Regions from separate parts of the Pseudomonas xantholysinigenes genome, predicted to be linked through region 2. Evidence: predicted binding sites of a transcription regulator. Region 2 holds the regulator's gene; the other holds the start of a gene.
The links. The regulator sigma-54, encoded in region 2, starts transcription at its own class of promoters, with help from an activator protein. The targets are predictions, from matches to a motif close to ANTGGCATNNANNTTGCTNT.

Region 1: the regulator sigma-54 is predicted to act here: its motif matches at 5,454-5,473, upstream of glnA (type I glutamate--ammonia ligase).

What each region holds. Positions count from the first base shown of each region.
Region 1 covers NZ_CP077095.1:5,177,703-5,187,824, forward strand. The annotation lists gene HU772_RS23060 (glycogen/starch/alpha-glucan phosphorylase) at 1-912, opposite strand, end outside; gene HU772_RS23065 (YkgJ family cysteine cluster protein) at 1,098-1,502, shown strand; gene typA (translational GTPase TypA) at 1,680-3,500, opposite strand; gene thiI (tRNA uracil 4-sulfurtransferase ThiI) at 3,628-5,082, opposite strand; gene glnA (type I glutamate--ammonia ligase) at 5,571-6,977, shown strand; gene glnL (nitrogen regulation protein NR(II)) at 7,353-8,438, shown strand; gene ntrC (nitrogen regulation protein NR(I)) at 8,435-9,871, shown strand; gene HU772_RS23095 (RHS repeat-associated core domain-containing protein) at 9,974-10,122, opposite strand, start outside.
Region 2 covers NZ_CP077095.1:4,478,239-4,488,360, forward strand. The annotation lists gene lptC (LPS export ABC transporter periplasmic protein LptC) at 1-256, shown strand, start outside; gene lptA (lipopolysaccharide transport periplasmic protein LptA) at 243-767, shown strand; gene lptB (LPS export ABC transporter ATP-binding protein) at 768-1,493, shown strand; gene HU772_RS20045 (RNA polymerase factor sigma-54) at 1,668-3,161, shown strand; gene hpf (ribosome hibernation-promoting factor, HPF/YfiA family) at 3,240-3,548, shown strand; gene ptsN (PTS IIA-like nitrogen regulatory protein PtsN) at 3,561-4,025, shown strand; gene rapZ (RNase adapter RapZ) at 4,028-4,882, shown strand; gene HU772_RS20065 (HPr family phosphocarrier protein) at 4,905-5,177, shown strand; gene HU772_RS20070 (ZIP family metal transporter) at 5,298-6,191, opposite strand; gene HU772_RS20075 (superoxide dismutase) at 6,203-6,814, opposite strand; gene HU772_RS20080 (DUF2753 family protein) at 6,816-7,277, opposite strand; gene HU772_RS20085 (class II fumarate hydratase) at 7,303-8,679, opposite strand; gene HU772_RS20090 (FagA protein) at 8,672-9,076, opposite strand; gene pmbA (metalloprotease PmbA) at 9,202-10,122, opposite strand, start outside.

The sequences.
Region 1 (10,122 bases), 700 kb from region 2:
GTCCTGCAACGAGGCGGAAACAAAGAAATACTCCTGGCGCAGGCGCAACTCCTGGCCGGCTTCGGTGCTGTCGGCTGGGTACAGTACCCGCGAGATACTCTCGGCCCGCGCCACCTCGGCCACGGCGCCAAGGTGATCGCCGGCATTGAAACGCTCCAGGTGCAGCTCCTCCAGGGCCCGCGCCCGCCACAAGCGCAGGGTGTTGACACTGGCGCCGCGCCAGCCGACCACCGGCGTGTCGTAGGCCACCGCGCGCACCGTTTCCCCCGGCCACCACACCTGGCGCGGGGCGCCATGGCTGTCGTGCACCGTTTCGACGCTGCCGCCAAAGCTGATCGGATAGATTACCTCGGCGCGCTCGAACTCCCAGGGGTTGCCGAAATCCAGCCAGTTCTCGGTCTGCTCCTGCTGCCAGCCATCGACCACGGCCTGGCGGAACAGGCCATGCTCATAGCGGATGCCATAGCCGTGGGCGGCGATGCCCAGGGTCGACATGCTCTCCATGAAACACGCCGCCAGGCGTCCAAGGCCGCCGTTGCCCAATGCCGCGTCGGGCTCCAGCAGGCGGATACGCTCCAGATCCACGTCCAGCCCCTGCAGGGCTTCGCGGGCGATCTCCAGGTAGCCGAGGTTGCTCAGGCTGTCGTACAGCAGCCGGCCGATGAGGAACTCGAGGGAGAGGTAATAGACCCGCTTCTGGCTGCGCCGGTAGGCCCGGCGGGTGTGGTCCATCCAGTGGTCGACCATGTGGTCGCGGGCCGCCAGGGCGATGGCCTCGAACCAATCGTGATCGAAGGCGTGCTCCGGGTCCTTGCCGACCGCGTAGGTCAGCTTGGCCAGTACCGCGGCGCGAAAAGCCGCCACCTCGTCTTCATGGGCCTTGGCGTCACGGGCTTTGGGTTGCTGGGACATGGGACATCCTCGGGCAAGTGGGCGAAAGCGCGGGAAGATTGTTCAGCCTAGACGCTCTGACACACAGCGACAGCGACGGTTCGCGGTTTTCATGCACGGCGCGGGAATCGGGCAAAAGGTTGTTCACAAATTGAACAACTCCGGTATGATCGCGCGCCCCAAGACCGTGATACGCCCCCATAACCATGAAAACGACCCTGATCGCCGCCGCCGAAGTCGACCGCCTGGAGACTTGGCAGCGCTATGCCAGCCACATGTGCGGTGGCTGCCACTCGACCTGCTGCACCCTGCCGGTGGAGGTGAAGATCAAGGATCTGATCCGCATTGGCGTGGTAGACGAGTTCGAGAAGGACGAGCCGCCGAAGAACGTCGCCAAACGCTTGCAGAAGGAAGGCATCATCGAGCGCTTCAACCAGAAGTCGGGGATCTTCACCCTGACCCGGATGAGCAACGATGACTGCATGTACCTGGACCGCAAGAGCCGGCTGTGCACCATCTACGACAAGCGCCCGGATACCTGCCGCAACCACCCCAAGGTCGGGCCGCGGCCGGGGTATTGTGCCTACAAGCCCAAGGTGGCTACCCGCTGATCCTGCTTTGCTTTTGAAATCCTGGGGCTGCTTTGCAGCCTACAGGGAGGCGCGAGCTCCTGTAGGAGCGGCCTTGTGTCGCGAAAGGGCCGCAAAGCGGCCCCAAATTCTCAAGGCAAACAAAAACGCCCCCGGCCTTTCGACCGGGGGCGTTTTCATTCAGCCTGAACTAACGACTCAGTTCTTGGCTTTCTTGGCAGCGCGGGTACGCTCGCCTTCGTCGAGGATCTTCTTGCGCAGACGGATCGACTTCGGCGTGACTTCGCACAGCTCGTCGTCCTGGATGAATTCCAGGGCCTGCTCGAGGGTGTGGCGAACCGGCGGAACCAGGGCAATGACTTCGTCCTTGCCCGAAGCACGCATGTTGTCGAGCTTCTTGCCTTTGGTCGGGTTCACGCCCAGGTCGTTGTCACGGCTGTTCAGGCCGATGATCTGACCGTTGTAGATCTCCTGGCCGTGCTCGACGAACAGCTTGCCGCGAGCCTGCAGGGTTTCCAGCGAGTAGGTCAGCGCCTTGCCGGTCTCGACCGAAACCAGTACGCCGTTCAGGCGGCCGGACATCTGGCCGGACTTCATGGTGTCGTAGCGATCGAAGATCGAGGTCAGGATGCCTGCACCGTTGGTCAGGGTCAGGAACTGGTTACGGAAACCGATCAGACCACGGGCTGGAATGTTGTATTCCAGACGAACACGGCCCTTGCCATCCGGAACCATGTTGGTCAGGTCGCCTTTACGCAGACCCATCTCTTCCATGACCTTGCCCTGGGATTCTTCAGGGATGTCGATGGTGACGTTCTCGAACGGCTCCTGCTTGACGCCGTCGACTTCGCGGATGATCACTTCCGGACGGCCCACGGCCATCTCGAAGCCTTCACGGCGCATGGTTTCGATCAGAACGGACAGGTGCAGCTCACCACGGCCCGATACCTTGAACTTGTCAGGGGAATCGGTTTCCTGGACGCGCAGGGCTACGTTGTACAGCAGTTCTTTGTCCAGGCGGTCCTTGATGTTACGGCTGGTGACGAACTTGCCTTCTTTACCGCAGAACGGCGAGTCGTTGACCTGGAAGGTCATCGAAACGGTTGGCTCGTCAACGGTCAGCGGCTTCATCGCCTCGACGGTATCCGGAGCGCACAGGGTGTCGGAGATGAACAGCTCGTCGAAACCGCTGATGCAGACGATGTCGCCAGCCTGGGCTTCTTCGACGTCGACGCGGTGCAGGCCGTGGTGGCCCATCAGCTTGAGGATACGGCCGTTGCGCTTCTTGCCTTCGGTGTCGATGGCGACAACCGGGGTGTTCGGCTTGACGCGGCCACGGGCGATACGACCAACGCCGATAACGCCGAGGAAGCTGTTGTAGTCCAGTGCCGAGATCTGCATCTGGAACGGGCCGTCACGGTCAACGGAAGGTGCTGGTACGTTGTCGATGATCGACTGGTACAGCGCGGTCATGTCCTCACCCATTTCGGTGTGGTCCAGGCCCGCGATGCCGTTCAGGGCCGAGGCGTAGACGACTTTGAAGTCCAGCTGTTCGTCGGTGGCGCCGAGGTTGTCGAACAGGTCGAAGATCTGGTCCAGAACCCAGTCAGGACGCGCGCCCGGACGGTCGACCTTGTTGATAACGACGATCGGCTTCAGACCGGCTTCGAAGGCCTTCTTGGTCACGAAGCGGGTTTGCGGCATCGGGCCGTCCTGGGCGTCGACCAGCAGCAGCACGGAGTCGACCATCGACATCACACGCTCAACCTCGCCACCGAAGTCGGCGTGGCCGGGGGTGTCGACGATGTTGATGTGGTAGCCGTTCCAGTTGATGGCGGTGTTCTTCGCCAGAATGGTAATGCCGCGCTCTTTTTCCTGGTCGTTGGAGTCCATGACGCGCTCGTCGTTGAGCTCGTTACGCTCCAGGGTGCCGGACTGGCGCAGGAGTTTGTCGACCAGGGTGGTTTTACCATGGTCAACGTGGGCGATGATGGCGATGTTACGCAGATTTTCGATCACAACTGTATCTCGAGCAGAGGATTCGGTTGCCGCCAGTGTAGGCGGCGAATATGTACGGTTTGAGGCTCAGCGGGCCCGATGGTCGGGAGGGCGATGGCGGATGCTGCCGCCATACAGCCCTGGTGTCTTATGTCGGACGATAAACACGCACATTGGCATGTCCCTCACTGAGCAGGTGGTGTGCGTGCAAACGGCTCATCACACCTTTGTCGCAATACAGCAAGTACTGGCGCGTGGGGTCCAGGTGCTTGAACTTGCTGTTGATCGCGTAGAACGGCATGGCCTGGACTTCGATACCTTCCAGCGCCAGGGGTTCGTCTTCCTGGGCATCAGGGTGACGAATGTCGATGACGATCTGGCCGGGCAGCGCCTCGGCCACTTCCTCGACTTCGATGTCCTTGCCCAGCTCATCGATCACGTGGTCGATGGAAATGAACTTGGCGCGCTCCAGGGCACGCTCCAGCACTTCCATCTCGAACTGCTTCTCTTCGTGCTCCATGCGGTGACGCTTGGCATGGGTGGTCGGGTTCACCGAGATCACGCCGCAGTACTCGGGCATGTGCTTGGCGAAATCGGCGGTGCCGATCTCGGTAGCCTGGTCGATGATGTCCTGCTTGTGGCTGGCCAGCAGCGGGCGCAGCACCAACTTGTCGGTGGCCGAGTCGATGATCGACAGGTTCGGCAACGTCTGGCTGGACACCTGGGAGATCGCCTCGCCGGTGACCAGGGCGTCGATCTGCAGGCGGTCGGCCATGCGGGCGGCCGCGCGCAGCATCATGCGCTTGAGCGTGACGCCCATGTAGCTGTTGTCGACCTTGTTGAGGATTTCGCCGACCACTTCCTCGAACGGCACGCTGATGAACAGCACGCGCTGGCTGCTGCCGTACTTCTTCCACAGGAAGTGGGCCACTTCCATCACGCCCAGTTCGTGGGCTCGGCCACCGAGGTTGAAGAAGCAGAAGTGGGTCATCAGGCCGCGGCGCATCATCTGGTAGGCCGCCACGGTGGAATCGAAGCCACCGGACATCAGCACCAGGGTCTGCTCCAGGGCGCCCAGCGGGTAGCCGCCGATGCCGTTGTGCTGGTTGTGGATCACGTACAGGCGCTGGTCGCGAATCTCGATGCGCACCAGCACCTCGGGCTGCTTCAGCTCGATGCCGGCGGCGCCGCATTGCTGGCGCAATTGGCTGCCGACGTAGCGGTCGACGTCCATCGAGGTGAAGTCGTGGTGGCCGCCGCGCTTGCAGCGCACGGCGAAATGCTTGCCGGCCAGCAGGTGGCCGAAGTGGTGCTTGCACTTGGCGACGATGTCGTCGAAGTCGCCCAGCGGGTATTCCTCGACCTGCAGGAAGTGGGTGATGCCCGGTGTGCAGGACAGGCGCTCGATCATTTCGCGCTGGATCTTCTCGTCCTCGATGCGGGTGACCACCTCGAGGTTGTCCCAGACACCATCAACCGCGAGCTCGGGATCCAGGTCCTTGAGCACGTTGCGGATGTTCTTGGCGAGCTGGCGGATGAAGCGCTTGCGTACCGGCCGGCTCTTGATGGTGATCTCTGGGAAGACTTTGACGATAAGTTTCATTGGTTTAACAGCGCGCGCAGGGCCTGCCGAAAATGAGGGGCGCGAATTATAGCGGAAATTGCTCAGGTTTTGACCAACTTTTGATCAGAAGCTTTGTGATGAATTCAGCAGGGGGCTTGTGCAGCACCTGTAGCGGCCCTTTCGCGGGTAAACCCACACACAGGGATCGCACAATCATTGAAGCCAGTGAAGATCCTGTGGGAGCGGGTTTACCCGCGAAGGGCCCTCGAAAGAAGCATGAGACCGCACATTCGCACCAAAATAGTGCGCGCAGCTCAAAAAATGCCTTTTATGGGTGCGCCTCACCCCCTCTGCAACCACGCAAATGCCCGCCAACGCCTCTTTTTATCCCCTGCTCGCCATTTTCGAGCACTGGCATGCAATTTGCTCCCTTGTGAGGCAGGTACGCTTGGCCGACTATCCGCGCCCAGCGACACCCTTTTTCCAGGGCAGCGGCCAACTGCGCCCTAGACCATCCGGAGGACAACATGTCGAAGTCGGTTCAACTCATCAAAGATCATGACGTCAAGTGGATTGATCTGCGTTTCACGGACACCAAGGGCATTCAGCATCACGTGACCATGCCGGCGCGCGATGGCCTGGACGAAGACTTCTTCGAAGTCGGCAAGATGTTCGACGGTTCCTCCATCGCCGGCTGGAAAGGCATCGAAGCCTCCGACATGATCCTGATGCCGGTCGACGACACCGCTGTGCTGGACCCATTCACCGAAGAGCCGACCCTGATCATCACCTGCGATATCGTCGACCCGTCGAGCATGCAGGGCTACGATCGCGACCCGCGCGGCATCGCCAAGCGCGCCGAAGAGTACCTGAAGAGCACCGGCATCGGTGACACCGTGTTCGCCGGCCCCGAGCCGGAGTTCTTCATCTTCGACGAAGTGAAATTCCAGTCGGACATCTCCGGTTCGATGTTCAAGATCTTCTCCGAGCAAGGCTCGTGGATGACCGGCGCCGACGTCGAAGGCGGCAACAAAGGCCACCGTCCGGGCGTGAAAGGCGGCTATTTCCCGGTTCCGCCGTTCGACCACGACCACGAAATCCGCACCGCCATGTGCAACGCCCTGGAAGAAATGGGCCAGACCGTCGAAGTTCACCACCACGAAGTGGCGACTGCCGGCCAGAACGAGATCGGCGTCAAGTTCAACACCCTGGTCAAGAAAGCTGACGAAGTACAGGCCCTGAAGTACGTCGTGCACAACGTTGCCGACGCTTACGGCCGTACCGCCACCTTCATGCCCAAGCCTCTGTACGGCGACAACGGCTCGGGCATGCACGTGCACATGTCGATCTGGAAAGATGGCAAGAACACCTTCTCCGGTGAAGGCTATGCCGGCCTGTCCGACACCGCCCTGTACTTCATCGGCGGCATCATCAAGCACGGCAAGGCCCTGAACGGCTTCACCAACCCTTCGACCAACTCCTACAAGCGTCTGGTCCCAGGTTTCGAAGCCCCGGTGATGCTGGCCTACTCGGCGCGCAACCGTTCCGCCTCGATCCGTATTCCTTACGTCGGCAGCCCGAAAGCCCGCCGTATCGAAGCACGCTTCCCGGACCCATCGGCCAACCCGTACCTGGCCTTCGCGGCCCTGCTGATGGCCGGCCTGGACGGTATCCAGAACAAGATCCACCCAGGCGATGCCGCCGACAAGAACCTGTACGACCTGCCGCCTGAAGAGGCCAAGGACATCCCACAGGTTTGCGGCAGCCTGAAGGAGGCCCTGGAAGAGCTGGATAAAGGCCGTGCGTTCCTGACCAAGGGTGGCGTGTTCTCCGACGACTTCATCGATGCCTTCATCGAGCTGAAGAGCGAAGAAGAAATCAAGGTCCGCACCTTCGTGCACCCGCTGGAATACGAGCTGTACTACAGCTGCTGATAGGATCGGCGCCCCGCGTCGATGACATCAGGACGGCCTCCCTCGGGAGGCCGTTTTCGTTTCCGGGTCGAATCCACTGCGGGCAAATCGCGCTCACCCGCGAAGAAGCCATTGGCCACCCCCCAAAATCAAAACCTTCCTCTCCGGGCTATGCTCTATATTGGTGCATTATTTTCGGACGTGCCCCCTCATGCACCCCAATATAGCCAAGATGAAACGTTTAACCTGAACTTTGTGTTCCGAATGTGCGCAAAAACAGGTGTTTATCCGGATTTCTCGCTTCTTTTCAGAGCCTTGGTTTGTTTCTTGCATTTTCACGCTACCAAGCGCATCACCCGCGCCAGCCAATGTGCCAAAAGAGGTCAACGACACCTTATGACCATCAGCGATGCACAGCACCGTCTGCTCCTGGACAACCTGACCACCGCCACGCTGCTGCTCAATGCCGAGCTGCGCCTGGAATACATGAACCCGGCCGCGGAAATGCTCCTGGCCGTCAGCGGACAGCGCAGTCACGGACAGTTCATCAGCGAGCTGTTCACCGAGTCGACCGAGGCGCTCAACTCGTTACGCCAGGCGGTGGAACAGGCGCACCCGTTCACCAAGCGTGAAGCCCAGCTGACCTCGCTGACCGGCCAGAGCATCACCGTCGACTACGCCGTGACACCAATCCTGCACCAGGGGCAGACCTTGCTGTTGCTGGAGGTGCATCCCCGCGACCGCCTGCTGCGCATCACCAAGGAAGAAGCCCAGCTGAGCAAGCAGGAAACCACCAAGATGCTGGTGCGCGGCCTGGCCCACGAGATCAAGAATCCCCTCGGCGGCATCCGTGGCGCGGCGCAGTTGCTGGCCCGCGAGCTGCCCGAAGACGGCCTGCGCGACTACACCAATGTGATCATCGAGGAAGCCGACCGCCTGCGGAACCTGGTCGATCGCATGCTCGGTTCGAACAAGCTGCCGTCGCTGGCCATGACCAACATCCACGAAGTGCTGGAACGCGTGTGCAGCCTGGTCGAAGCCGAAAGCCAGGGCGGCATCACCCTAGTGCGCGACTATGATCCGAGCCTGCCGGACGTCCTGGTGGATCGCGAACAGATGATCCAGGCAGTGCTCAATATCGTGCGCAACGCCATGCAGGCCATTGGAGGCCAGAACGAATTGCGCCTGGGCCGCATCACCCTGCGCAGCCGCGCGGTGCGTCAGTTCACCATCGGCCACGTGCGTCACCGCCTGGTGGCCCGGGTCGAGATCGTCGACAACGGCCCCGGCATTCCCGCGGAACTGCAAGACACCCTCTTCTATCCCATGGTCAGCGGCCGTCCGGACGGTACCGGGCTGGGCCTGGCCATCACCCAGAACATCATCAGCCAGCACCAGGGCCTGATCGAGTGCGAGAGCCACCCCGGCCACACCGCGTTCTCCATCTACCTGCCCCTGGAACAAGGAGCCATCGCCCCATGAGCCGCAGTGAAACCGTCTGGATCGTCGATGATGATCGCTCCATCCGCTGGGTCCTGGAAAAGGCCCTGCAACAGGAAGGCATGACCACCCAGAGCTTCGACAGCGCCGACGGCGTGATGGGCCGCCTGGCCCGCCAGCAGCCGGACGTGATCATCTCCGACATCCGCATGCCCGGGGCCAGCGGCCTCGACCTGCTGGCACAGATTCGCGAGCAGCACCCAGGGTTGCCGGTGATCATCATGACCGCCCACTCCGACCTGGACAGCGCCGTGGCTTCGTACCAGGGCGGCGCCTTCGAATACCTGCCCAAGCCGTTCGACGTCGACGAGGCGGTGTCGCTGGTCAAGCGCGCCAACCAGCATGCCCAGGAACAGCAGGCCCTCGAAGTGCCCCAGGCGCTGGCCCGCACGCCCGAGATCATCGGCGAGGCGCCGGCGATGCAGGAGGTGTTCCGTGCAATCGGCCGGCTCAGCCACTCCAACATCACCGTGCTGATCAATGGTGAGTCCGGCACTGGCAAGGAACTGGTGGCCCATGCCTTGCACCGCCACAGTCCACGGGCGGCATCGCCATTCATCGCCCTGAACATGGCGGCGATCCCCAAGGACCTGATGGAATCCGAACTGTTCGGCCATGAAAAAGGCGCCTTCACCGGCGCCGCCAACCTGCGCCGCGGCCGTTTCGAGCAGGCCGACGGCGGCACGCTGTTCCTCGACGAAATCGGCGACATGCCCGCCGACACCCAGACCCGCCTGCTGCGGGTGCTGGCCGATGGCGAGTTCTACCGGGTCGGCGGCCATGTGCCGGTAAAAGTGGATGTGCGCATCATCGCCGCCACGCACCAGAATCTCGAGTCGCTGGTGCAGGCCGGCAAGTTCCGTGAAGACCTGTTCCACCGCCTCAACGTGATCCGCATCCATATACCGCGCCTGGCCGATCGGCGCGAGGACATTCCGGCCCTGGCCCGCCACTTCCTGGGCCGCGCGGCCCAGGAACTGGCGGTTGAGCCCAAGCTGCTCAAGCCTGAGACCGAGGCGTTCATCCGCAACCTGCCATGGCCAGGCAACGTGCGCCAGCTGGAGAACACCTGCCGCTGGATCACGGTGATGGCCTCCAGCCGCGAAGTGCTGGTCGGCGACTTGCCGCCGGAGCTGCTCAACCTGCCCCAGGACGCCGCGCCGGTGACCAACTGGGAACAGGCCTTGCGCCAGTGGGCCGATCAGGCCCTGGCCCGCGGCCAGTCGAGCCTGCTCGACAGCGCCGTGCCCAGTTTCGAGCGGATCATGATCGAGACCGCGCTCAAACACACCGCCGGGCGTCGGCGTGACGCGGCGCTGCTGCTGGGGTGGGGGCGCAATACCTTGACGCGCAAGATCAAGGAATTGGGGATGAAGGTCGATGGCGGGGATGATGATGACGGGGAAGAGCACTGATTAATGAGTGTACTTCGGTGAAGAGAGGGCCAGACATGGCCCTCCTGACTCAGGCGCCCCCATAAACTAGTTCGCTCGGGAATGCCTGATGAAACAGGCGCACTAGGTTAAATTCCTCAGTTCCTCTCCGACCTCCAACACCGCATTGAATGACTTATCAATCGAGCTGTCGATTTTATCGGGGGATGGCCACACGCCTCGGCTGATGTCTTCATTGATCCTATCCTTAACATCATTAAATACAGCGACAA
Region 2 (10,122 bases):
GGTCAACCCGGACGGCAGCGAGGTGGAACTGATCGACGATGTGCGCGTGGCGCGCACCGACGAGAAGCAACGCGAAACCATCATCACCAGCACACGCATGACCGTGTTCCCGCAGAAGCAATATGCGCAGACCGAGCAAGCCGTTAGAATCGACGGCGCCGGTGGCACAACTACGGGCAAAGGAATGAAAGCGTATTTGAAAGAAGGCAGGATGGACCTGCTCTCTAACGTAAGAGGACAGTATGAGGCTCGTTAAAACCATCCCCCTTCTGCTCAGCCTGGGCGTAGCACTGGGAAGCGCGAGCGCCTTCGCCCTGCCGAACGACCGTGACCAGCCGATCCGCATCCAGGCGGACAACGCCCACCTGGACGACAAACAGGGCGTTGCCACCTACACCGGCGACGTGATCATCACCCAAGGCTCGATGATGATCAAAGGCAACACCGTGACCATGACCCGTGCCGCCAACGGCGACATCGACGTGGTCACCTCGGTGGGCAACCTGGCCTACTTCGAGCAGCAGCAGAGCGCCGCCAAGCCGGACAAGATGAAAGGCTGGGCCGTGACCATCCAGTACCAGGCGCAGAAGGACACGGTAATCCTGACCGACCGCGCCAAGGTCGAGAACGAAGGCAACACCACCGAAGGCGAGAAGATCGTCTACAACACCAAGTCCCAGGTGGCGACCGCCGGTCGTGGCGGCAACGTGACTGCACCGCGTCAGCGTATCGACATGGTCATTCAACCGAAGAAAAAGGCCGAGTAAATGGCAACCCTCAAAGCCCAGCACCTGGCCAAGAGCTACAAAGGCCGGCAAGTCGTGCGCGACGTCAGCCTGTCCATCGACAGCGGCCAGATCGTCGGCCTGCTCGGCCCCAACGGCGCCGGCAAGACCACCTGCTTCTACATGATCGTCGGCCTGGTCCAGGCCGATCAGGGCCGCGTCCTGATCGACAACCTCGACGTCAGCCACCAGCCCATGCACGGCCGCGCACAGGCCGGCATCGGCTATCTGCCGCAGGAAGCCTCGATCTTCCGCAAGCTGTCGGTGGCCGACAACATCATGGCGATCCTCGAGACCCGCAAGGACCTCGACCGCGAGGGCCGGCGCAAGGAACTGGAAAGCCTGCTGCAGGAATTCCACATCAGCCACATTCGCGACAACCTGGGCATGAGCCTGTCCGGTGGTGAACGCCGCCGGGTCGAAATTGCCCGTGCCCTGGCCACCGCGCCCAAGTTCATCCTGCTGGACGAACCCTTCGCCGGTGTCGACCCGATCTCCGTCGGCGACATCAAGCAGATCATCCACCACCTCAAGAACAAGGGCATCGGTGTACTGATCACCGACCACAACGTTCGCGAGACCCTGGACATCTGCGAGACCGCCTACATCGTCAACGATGGCCAACTGATCGCCGAAGGCGATGCCGAGACCATCCTGGCCAACCAGCTGGTCAAGGAAGTGTACCTGGGGCACGAGTTCCGACTCTGACCCCGGTCTGCCCGGAGCACTGGCGCACAAGCCTGATCGAGGCTTAAGTTGTTACAGTGCTCTAGGCAAACGCTGCAATTTCAGGCATATAACTTGCTTAAATTCGGCGCCCACGCGCCCTACGTGTAGTGGATGGCGCATGCGCGCCGGCAAACAAGGTATTAAGCCCCTGCCATGAAACCATCGCTCGTCCTAAAAATGGGCCAGCAACTGACGATGACCCCGCAGTTGCAACAGGCCATCCGTCTGCTCCAGCTCTCCACCCTGGACCTCCAGCAGGAAATCCAGGAAGCGCTGGAATCCAATCCGATGCTCGAACGTCAGGAAGACGGCGACGATTTCGACAACAGCGACCCGATGGCGGACAACGCCGAGAGCAAACCGGTCGCCGAAGTCCAGGACAACAGCTTCCAGGAGCCGAGCGCCAACGCCGAGAGCCAGGAAGACGGCGAATGGGCCGAACGCATTCCCAACGAACTGCCGGTCGACACCGCCTGGGAAGACATCTACCAGACCAGCGCCAGCAGCCTGCCCAGCAACGATGACGACGAGTGGGACTTCACCACCCGCACCTCGGTGGGCGAGAGCCTGCAAAGCCACCTGCTCTGGCAACTCAACCTGGCGCCGATGTCCGACACCGACCGCCTGATCGCGGTCACCCTGATCGACAGCATCAACGAACAGGGCTACCTGGAAGACACCCTCGAGGAGATCTGCGCAGGCTTCGACCCAGAGCTCGACATCGAGCTGGACGAGGTCGAGGCGGTGCTGCACCGCATCCAGCAGTTCGAGCCCGCCGGTATCGGCGCCCGCTCCTTGGGTGAGTGCCTGCTGCTGCAATTGCGTCAACTGCCGGCCTCGACGCCGTGGATGAGCGAGGCCCAGCGCCTGGTCACCGACTTCATCGACCTGCTCGGCAGCCGCGACTACAGCCAGCTGATGCGGCGCATGAAGCTCAAGGAAGACGAGCTGCGCCAGGTCATCGAGCTCGTACAGACCCTGAACCCGCGCCCCGGCTCACAGATCGAGTCCAGCGAGCCCGAGTATGTGGTGCCCGACGTGATCGTGCGCAAGGACAGCGAACGCTGGCTGGTCGAGCTCAACCAGGAGGCCGTGCCGCGCCTGCGCGTCAACCCGCAGTATGCCGGCTTCGTGCGCCGCGCCGACACCAGCGCCGACAACACCTTCATGCGCAACCAGCTGCAGGAGGCGCGCTGGTTCATCAAGAGCCTGCAGAGCCGCAACGAAACGCTGATGAAGGTGGCGACGCAGATCGTCGAGCACCAGCGCGGCTTCCTCGACCACGGCGACGAGGCCATGAAGCCACTGGTGCTGCACGACATCGCCGAGGCGGTAGGCATGCACGAGTCGACCATTTCCCGGGTGACCACGCAGAAATACATGCACACCCCGCGTGGCATCTACGAACTGAAATACTTTTTCTCGAGCCATGTGAGCACCGCCGAAGGCGGCGAATGCTCGTCCACGGCGATTCGCGCGATCATCAAGAAACTGGTGGCGGCGGAAAATCAGAAAAAGCCATTGAGTGACAGCAAGATCGCTGGTTTACTGGAGGCACAAGGCATCCAGGTAGCCCGTCGCACCGTCGCCAAGTACCGCGAGTCGTTGGGGATCGCCCCCTCGAGCGAGCGCAAGCGACTGATGTAGCCCCGGGATGTGCCACCGCGTTTCAGTGGCAGGTGCAAGACCTGCCTCTTTATGCACGGGCAACAAAGGAGAAGCTGTATGCAAGTCAACATCAGTGGACAGCATGTAGAAGTCACCCAGCCACTGCGCGATTACGTGCTCGAGAAGCTCGCCCGCGTGGAGGGTCATTTCGACAAGATCACCAACGCGACGGTGATCATGAAAGTCGAGAAGCTGCAGCAGAAGATTGAAGCCACACTCCAGATTCCCGGTGGCGAAGTGGTCGCCAATGCCGAACACCAAGACATGTATGCCGCGATCGACGCCCTGGCTGACAAGCTCGACCGCCAACTGAAAAAACACAAGGAAAAACAGCAAAGCCTGCTGCAAGGTGCGGCCGCCCGCTGATACCCCTCATCCATGATCCGACTTGAAACCATCCTGACCCCCGGCCGTTCCCTCGTGAACGTGCCGGGCGGCAGTAAAAAGCGCGCCCTGGAAAAGGTCGCCAACCTGATCGCCGAGCAAGTCCCCGAGCTGGAGATGCAGGACGTCTTCGACAAGCTCATCGCTCGCGAGAAACTGGGATCCACCGGTTTTGGCAATGGCATCGCCATTCCCCACTGCCGGCTCGAAGGTTGCGTGGCGCCAGTCAGCGCCCTGCTGCACCTGGATGCCCCCATCGATTACGATGCCATCGACGGCGCCCCGGTCGACCTGCTGTTCGTCCTGCTGGTCCCGGAAGCCGCCACCGATGCGCACCTGGAACTGCTGCGCCAGATCGCCAGCATGCTCGATCGCAAGGAGGTTCGCGATCGCCTGCGTGCCGCCGACAGCAGCGAGACCCTGTACCAGGTTGTCCTGGACGTACAGAACGAGCACTGAACATGCGCCTGATCATCGTCAGCGGCCGCTCCGGCTCCGGCAAGAGCACCGCCCTCGACGTGCTGGAAGACAACGGCTACTACTGCATCGACAACCTGCCCGCGGGCCTGTTGCCGCAGTTGGCGGAAAACGCCCTGATCAATACCGAGCTGCTGCAGCCCAAGGTCGCCGTGTCCATCGACGCACGCAACCTGCCCAGCCACCTGTCGCGTTTTCCGGAACTGCTGCAAGAGGCGCGCGCACGACACATCCAGTGTGATGTGCTGTACCTGGACGCCGACGAAGAAACCCTGCTCAAGCGCTTCTCGGAAACCCGCCGGCGCCATCCGCTGACCAACGACAGCCGCTCGCTGGCCGAAGCCATCCGCGTCGAAAGCGAACTGTTGGGGCCGATCGCCGACCTGGCCGACCTCAAGATCGACACCACCAGCCTGAACCTCTACCAGCTGCGCGATTCGATCAAGCTGCGCCTGCTCAACCAACCCGAGCCAGGTACCGCTTTCCTGGTCGAGTCGTTCGGTTTCAAGCGCGGCATGCCGGTGGACGCCGACCTGGTGTTCGACGTGCGCTGCCTGCCCAACCCGTACTGGAAGCCGGAACTTCGCGAGCATTCCGGCCTCGAACAGCCGGTGATCGACTACCTGGCAGCCCAGCCGGACGTCGAGGAGATGTTCCAGGATATCTCCAGCTACCTGCTCAAGTGGCTGCCGCGCTTCGCCGCCAGCAATCGCGCCTATGTCACCATCGCCATCGGTTGCACCGGCGGCCATCACCGTTCGGTTTACATCACCGAGCGGCTTGGCCAGTTGCTCCAGCAATCCCTGAAAAACGTCCAGGTCCGTCACCGCGACCTCTAGCCCACAGGATATCCGCCCCACGATGCCCGCCCGCGAAATCACCATCATCAACAAGCTGGGCCTGCACGCCCGGGCAGCCGCCAAGTTCGTCGGCGTGGCCGGACGCTTCCCCTGCCAGGTACGGGTGGGCCGCGCACCGGACAAGCTGGTGGATGGCAAGAGCATCATGGCGGTGATGATGCTCGCCGCCGGCAAGGGCACGCCGGTGCACCTGCACACCGAGGGCGAGCAGGACGCTGAAGCCATGGATGCACTGGTCGCGTTGATCGAGAACTTCTTCGACGAAGGCGAGTGAACGCCGCAAGCAACTGCGCGCTTCGTGTAGGAGCGGCCTTGTGTCGCGAAAGGGCTGCGTAGCGGCCCCGGGACTTCAGCACAACTGCGCGATTGCCGGGGCTACAGGGGCCGTGTGGCCTCAGGACATCGCCGTATCCATCACCATCATCAAGCAGAACCCGACACACAGCCCCAGGCTCGCCAGGCGGTGATGCCCATTGCTGCGTGACTCGGGGATGATCTCCTGGGTCACCACCAGCAGCATCGCTCCCGCCGCGCAGGCCAAACCCAACGGCAACAGCAGTTCGGCGATGTTGACCAACCAGGCGCAGATCACCGCGGCCAACGGCTCGACCAGCCCCGACGCGGCGTCGATCAGAAACGCCTTGAACCGCGGCATCCCCGCCCCGGCCAACACCAGTGCGATCACCAGCCCCTCCGGCACATCCTGCAGCGCGATACCCATGGCCAGGCTATCGGCATCGGGCATGCCGCCCCCTGCGGACACGCCGATGGCCATCCCTTCGGGGATGTTGTGGGCAATGATGGCGATCACAAACAACCAGATCCGTGCAGCGATCACTGGCTGCTGATCGTTGCCGACCAAAGCCTCCGGCGAGGCGCCAGAGACCTTGAGATCGACCAGAAACAGGCACAGCGCGCCAAACAGCAGACCGGCGCTGATGACGCCACCGGCGCCCCAAGGGCTGAAGCCGATGGATTGCGCGGCATCCAGCCCCGGGATGATCAACGAGAACGCCGTGGCCGCCAGCATCACCCCGGCACCAAAACCGAGCAAGGTGTCGGCAACCGCCACCGGCATGTTGCGGATCACCAGCACCGGTACCGCGCCCAAGGCCGTCCCCAGCGCGCACAAGGCGCCCCCTTCGAGGGCCCGCAGCATGCGCGGCTCCAGGTCCAGCCAGGCGATGCCACGCGCTACCAGCAACGCGGTGCCGACCAGCAACAGCAAGGTCCCCAGCGCCAGGCGGAACAGGCGCACACTGCTGACAGACATCACCTCGGAGCGCATGCCGGCCAGACTCACTTCAGGGCTTCAAGGTAGCGACGTTCCACTTCGGCCCAGTCGACCACGTTGTAGAAGGCACCGATGTATTCCGGACGACGGTTCTGGTACTTCAGGTAGTAGGCATGCTCCCACACGTCCAGGCCGAGGATGGGGGTGTTGCCATGCATCAGCGGGCTGTCCTGGTTGCCACTGCTCTCCACCACCAGGTGTTTGTCCGGGGTGACGCTGAGCCAGGCCCAGCCGCTGCCGAAACGGCTCAGCGCGGCCTTGGTGAACGCCTCCTTGAAGGCCTCGAAGCCGCCGAGCTGGGCAGCGATGGCCTTGGCTACCTCGCCCTCGGGCTGGCCGCCGCCCTTGGGCGACATCACGGTCCAGAACAGGGTGTGGTTGGCGTGCCCGCCCCCTTGATTGATCACCGCGCCCTGCAGCTTCTCGGGCAGCTGCCGGACGGCGCCGACCAACTGCTCAACAGGCCATTCGGCCCACTCGGTGCCATCGATGGCGGCATTGAGGTTGTTGATGTAGGTCTGGTGGTGCTTGCTGTGGTGGATCTCCATGGTCTGGGTGTCGATGTGCGGTTCCAGTGCATCGTAGGCATAGGGCAACGCAGGCAAGGTATGCGGCATATCAGTGGATTCCGTAGGCAGGTGTGCGATCAGTGATATCCGCGTGCACGGCCAGCTCGCTGGCCGCCGGCGCCTGGCGATTGAGCAGGCGTTCGGTACGCGGGTATTGGCCATATTCGGCGATGAAACTCAGCAACTCGGTGTAGGTCCGCGCGCTGTGGCGCAACGCGGCGTCACGCAGCGCCTGGGGCAGACGCGCGTCCTGGCTGGCCTGCAATAGCCGCTGATGGGCGGCGCACAGGTAGTCGGCGCTTTCGTGGGGTTGGTTCAGGCGCAGGTGCAGGTCGGCCAGGTTGTGGTGGGCGACGACCAGTGCGGCCACCGCTTCGTCGACGTCATGCCAGCGCTCGAACAACACCTGGGCCAAGGCCAGCGCTTGCAGGTAGTGCTCGCGGGCGTCGACCAGCTCGCCCTGTTCGAACAGGCGATTGGCATTTTGCGTGGTGCGTTTCCAGTGCTGCATGACATGCCTCCTGGGCGGCCCGGGCTCAGATGCCGCCGGCGGTGAGTTTTTCCGGATCCAGCAGCGCCTCGAGCTGGTCACGCGACAGGTCGGTGTGCTCCAGCGCTACCTCGATGATCGGGCGCCCCTGCTTGTAGGCGGTCTTGGCGATCTCGGCGGCCTTGAGGTAACCGATGATCGGGTTGAGCGCGGTCACCAGGATCGGGTTGCGCGACAACGCTTCCTTGAGCTTGCCTTCGTTGACCTTGAAGCTGGCGATGGCCTTGTCGGCCAACAGCCGGCTGACATTGGCCATCAGCTCGATGCTCTCCAGCAGGTTGCGGGCGATCACCGGCAGCATCACGTTCAGCTCGAAGTTGCCCGACTGGCCAGCAACGGCAATGGTGGCGTCGTTGCCGATCACCTGCGCGGCGACCATGGCAGTGGCCTCCGGAATCACCGGGTTGACCTTGCCCGGCATGATCGAGGAGCCCGGTTGCAAGCCTTGCAGCTCGATCTCGCCGAGGCCGGCCAGCGGGCCGGAGTTCATCCAGCGCAGGTCGTTGGCGATCTTCATCAGCGCCACGGCGGTGGTCTTGAGCTGGCCGGACAGGGCCACGGCGGTGTCCTGCGAGCCGATCAGGGCAAACAGGTTGTCACCGGGGGTGAAGGTGACGCCGGTCAGGCCGCTGAGCTGGCGGGCGAAGCCGGCCGCGAACTGCGGGTGGGCGTTGATCCCGGTGCCGACCGCGGTACCGCCCTGGGCCAGCGCCTGCAGGCTCGGCAAGGTGGCCTGCAGATGCGCCTGGGCGCCTTTGATCTGCGCGGCCCAGCCACCGAGCACCTGGCTCATGCGCACGGGCATGGCATCCATCAGGTGGGTGCGGCCGGTCTTAACGTACTTGTGTACCTCGATGGCCTTGGCTTCGATCACCTGGGTCAGGTGACCCAAGGCCGGCAGCAATTGCTCGTGCAGGGCCAGGGCGGCGCTGACGTGAATGGTGGTCGGGATGATGTCGTTGCTGCTCTGGCCACAGTTGACGTGGTCGTTGGCATTGACCGGCTCGCCCAGCACGCGGCTGGCCAGGGTGGCGATCACCTCATTGGCGTTCATGTTGGAACTGGTGCCGGAACCGGTCTGGAACACATCCACCGGGAAGTGGCGGATGAAGTCTTCGGCCAGCAGTTGATCCACCGCCTTGACGATCGCCTCGCCCTGCCCCGCGCTCAGTTGCGCCAGTTCGACGTTGGCCTTGGCCGCGGCGGCCTTGGCCAGCAGCAGGGCGCGAATGAACTGGGCCGGCATCGGCTGGCCGCTGACCGGGAAGTTGTCGACCGCGCGCTGGGTCTGGGCGCCGTACAGGGCCTGGGCCGGTACCTGCAGTTCGCCCATGCTGTCGCGCTCGATACGGGTATCACTCATCTTCTTCAAGTCCTTGCATCAGTTCTTCGGGAGAAATCGACGGCAGCAGCACGCAGTTGGCGAGCTGCATCGCATAGGGTTGCCAGCGCTGGTTGTGTTCGCAGCGGTCGAGGTTGCGCAGGTCAAGCAAGGGCCGCCAGGCCTGGTCCAGGCACAGGCAGCGCCAATGCCAGGGCAGCATGCGGTCGTTGGCGGTATCCAGCAGCAGGCGGAAGGCGGTCATGGCGACCGTCCAGGGCGAGGTTTCGGTGCAGCACACCAGGTAACGCCCCTCGGCCAGGTAGTGGTCGATCAAGCGCGGCTCGTCAGGCTCGAGCGCGCAGCGGATGCGGCGGCTGAGCCAGCGCCAGTTTTCCAGGTAGGGCAGTTCGTGGAGGACAGGTTTCATGAACATCATCGCCGGGTTACTGGATAATGATATTCATTATTAGTTGATAATTAGAATCAGTTCAAGGTAGACGAAGGGCAAATAAAAACCCGGCGCGATGGCCGGGTTGCTTGCACACCCTGAATGAACGTCGGTCAGCTGCCTGCCACCGTCATCCGCTCGATCAGCACCGAGCCGCTATGGATGTTGCTGCGGGTCTCGATATCGCTGCCAATCGCTACGATTTGCTGGAACATGTCTTTCATATTGCCGGCGATGGTCACTTCCTGGACCGGGAACTGGATCTCGCCGTTTTCCACCCAGAAACCTGCGGCGCCACGGGAATAATCCCCGGTGACCATGTTCAGGCCGTGCCCCATCAGCTCAGTGACCAGCAGGCCACGGCCCATGCGCCGGATCAGCGCGGCCTGGTCTTCCACGCCATGGGTGACGAACAGGTTGTGCACGCCCCCGGCGTTGGCGGTGCTGGGCAACTGCAGCTTGCGCCCCGAGTAGGTGCCGAGGATATAGGACACCAGCTCACCCTTGTCGACGAACGGCTTGGCATAGGTCGCCAGGCCGTCACCATCGAATGCCGCACTGCCCAGCGCGCGCGGGATGTGCGGGCGCTCGTCGAGGCTCAGCCAGGTGGGGAACAGGCGCTGGCCGAGGGTGCCTTCGAGGAACGACGATTTGCGGTACAGATTGCCGCCGGAAATCGCCGAGAGGAAACTGCCGAACAGCCCCCCGGCCAGCTCCGCCGAGAACAGCACCGGCACCTCGCAGGTTGGCACCGGGCGCGCGCCCAGGCGGCTGGCGGCACGCTGCGCGGCGCGCTGGCCAATGCTGCGCGGATCCGCCAGCAAGCCGCCCTGGCGGTTGACGTCATACCAGTAGTCGCGCTGCATCTGCCCGTCGGCCTCGGCGATCATCACGCAGCTCAGGCTGTGCCGAGTGGAGGCGTAGCCGCCGATGAAACCGTGGCTATTGCCATATACCCGCACGCCCTGGTGGGTGTTGAGGGTGGTGCCGTCGGCATTGCGAATGCGCGTGTCGGCGTCGAACGCTGCGGCTTC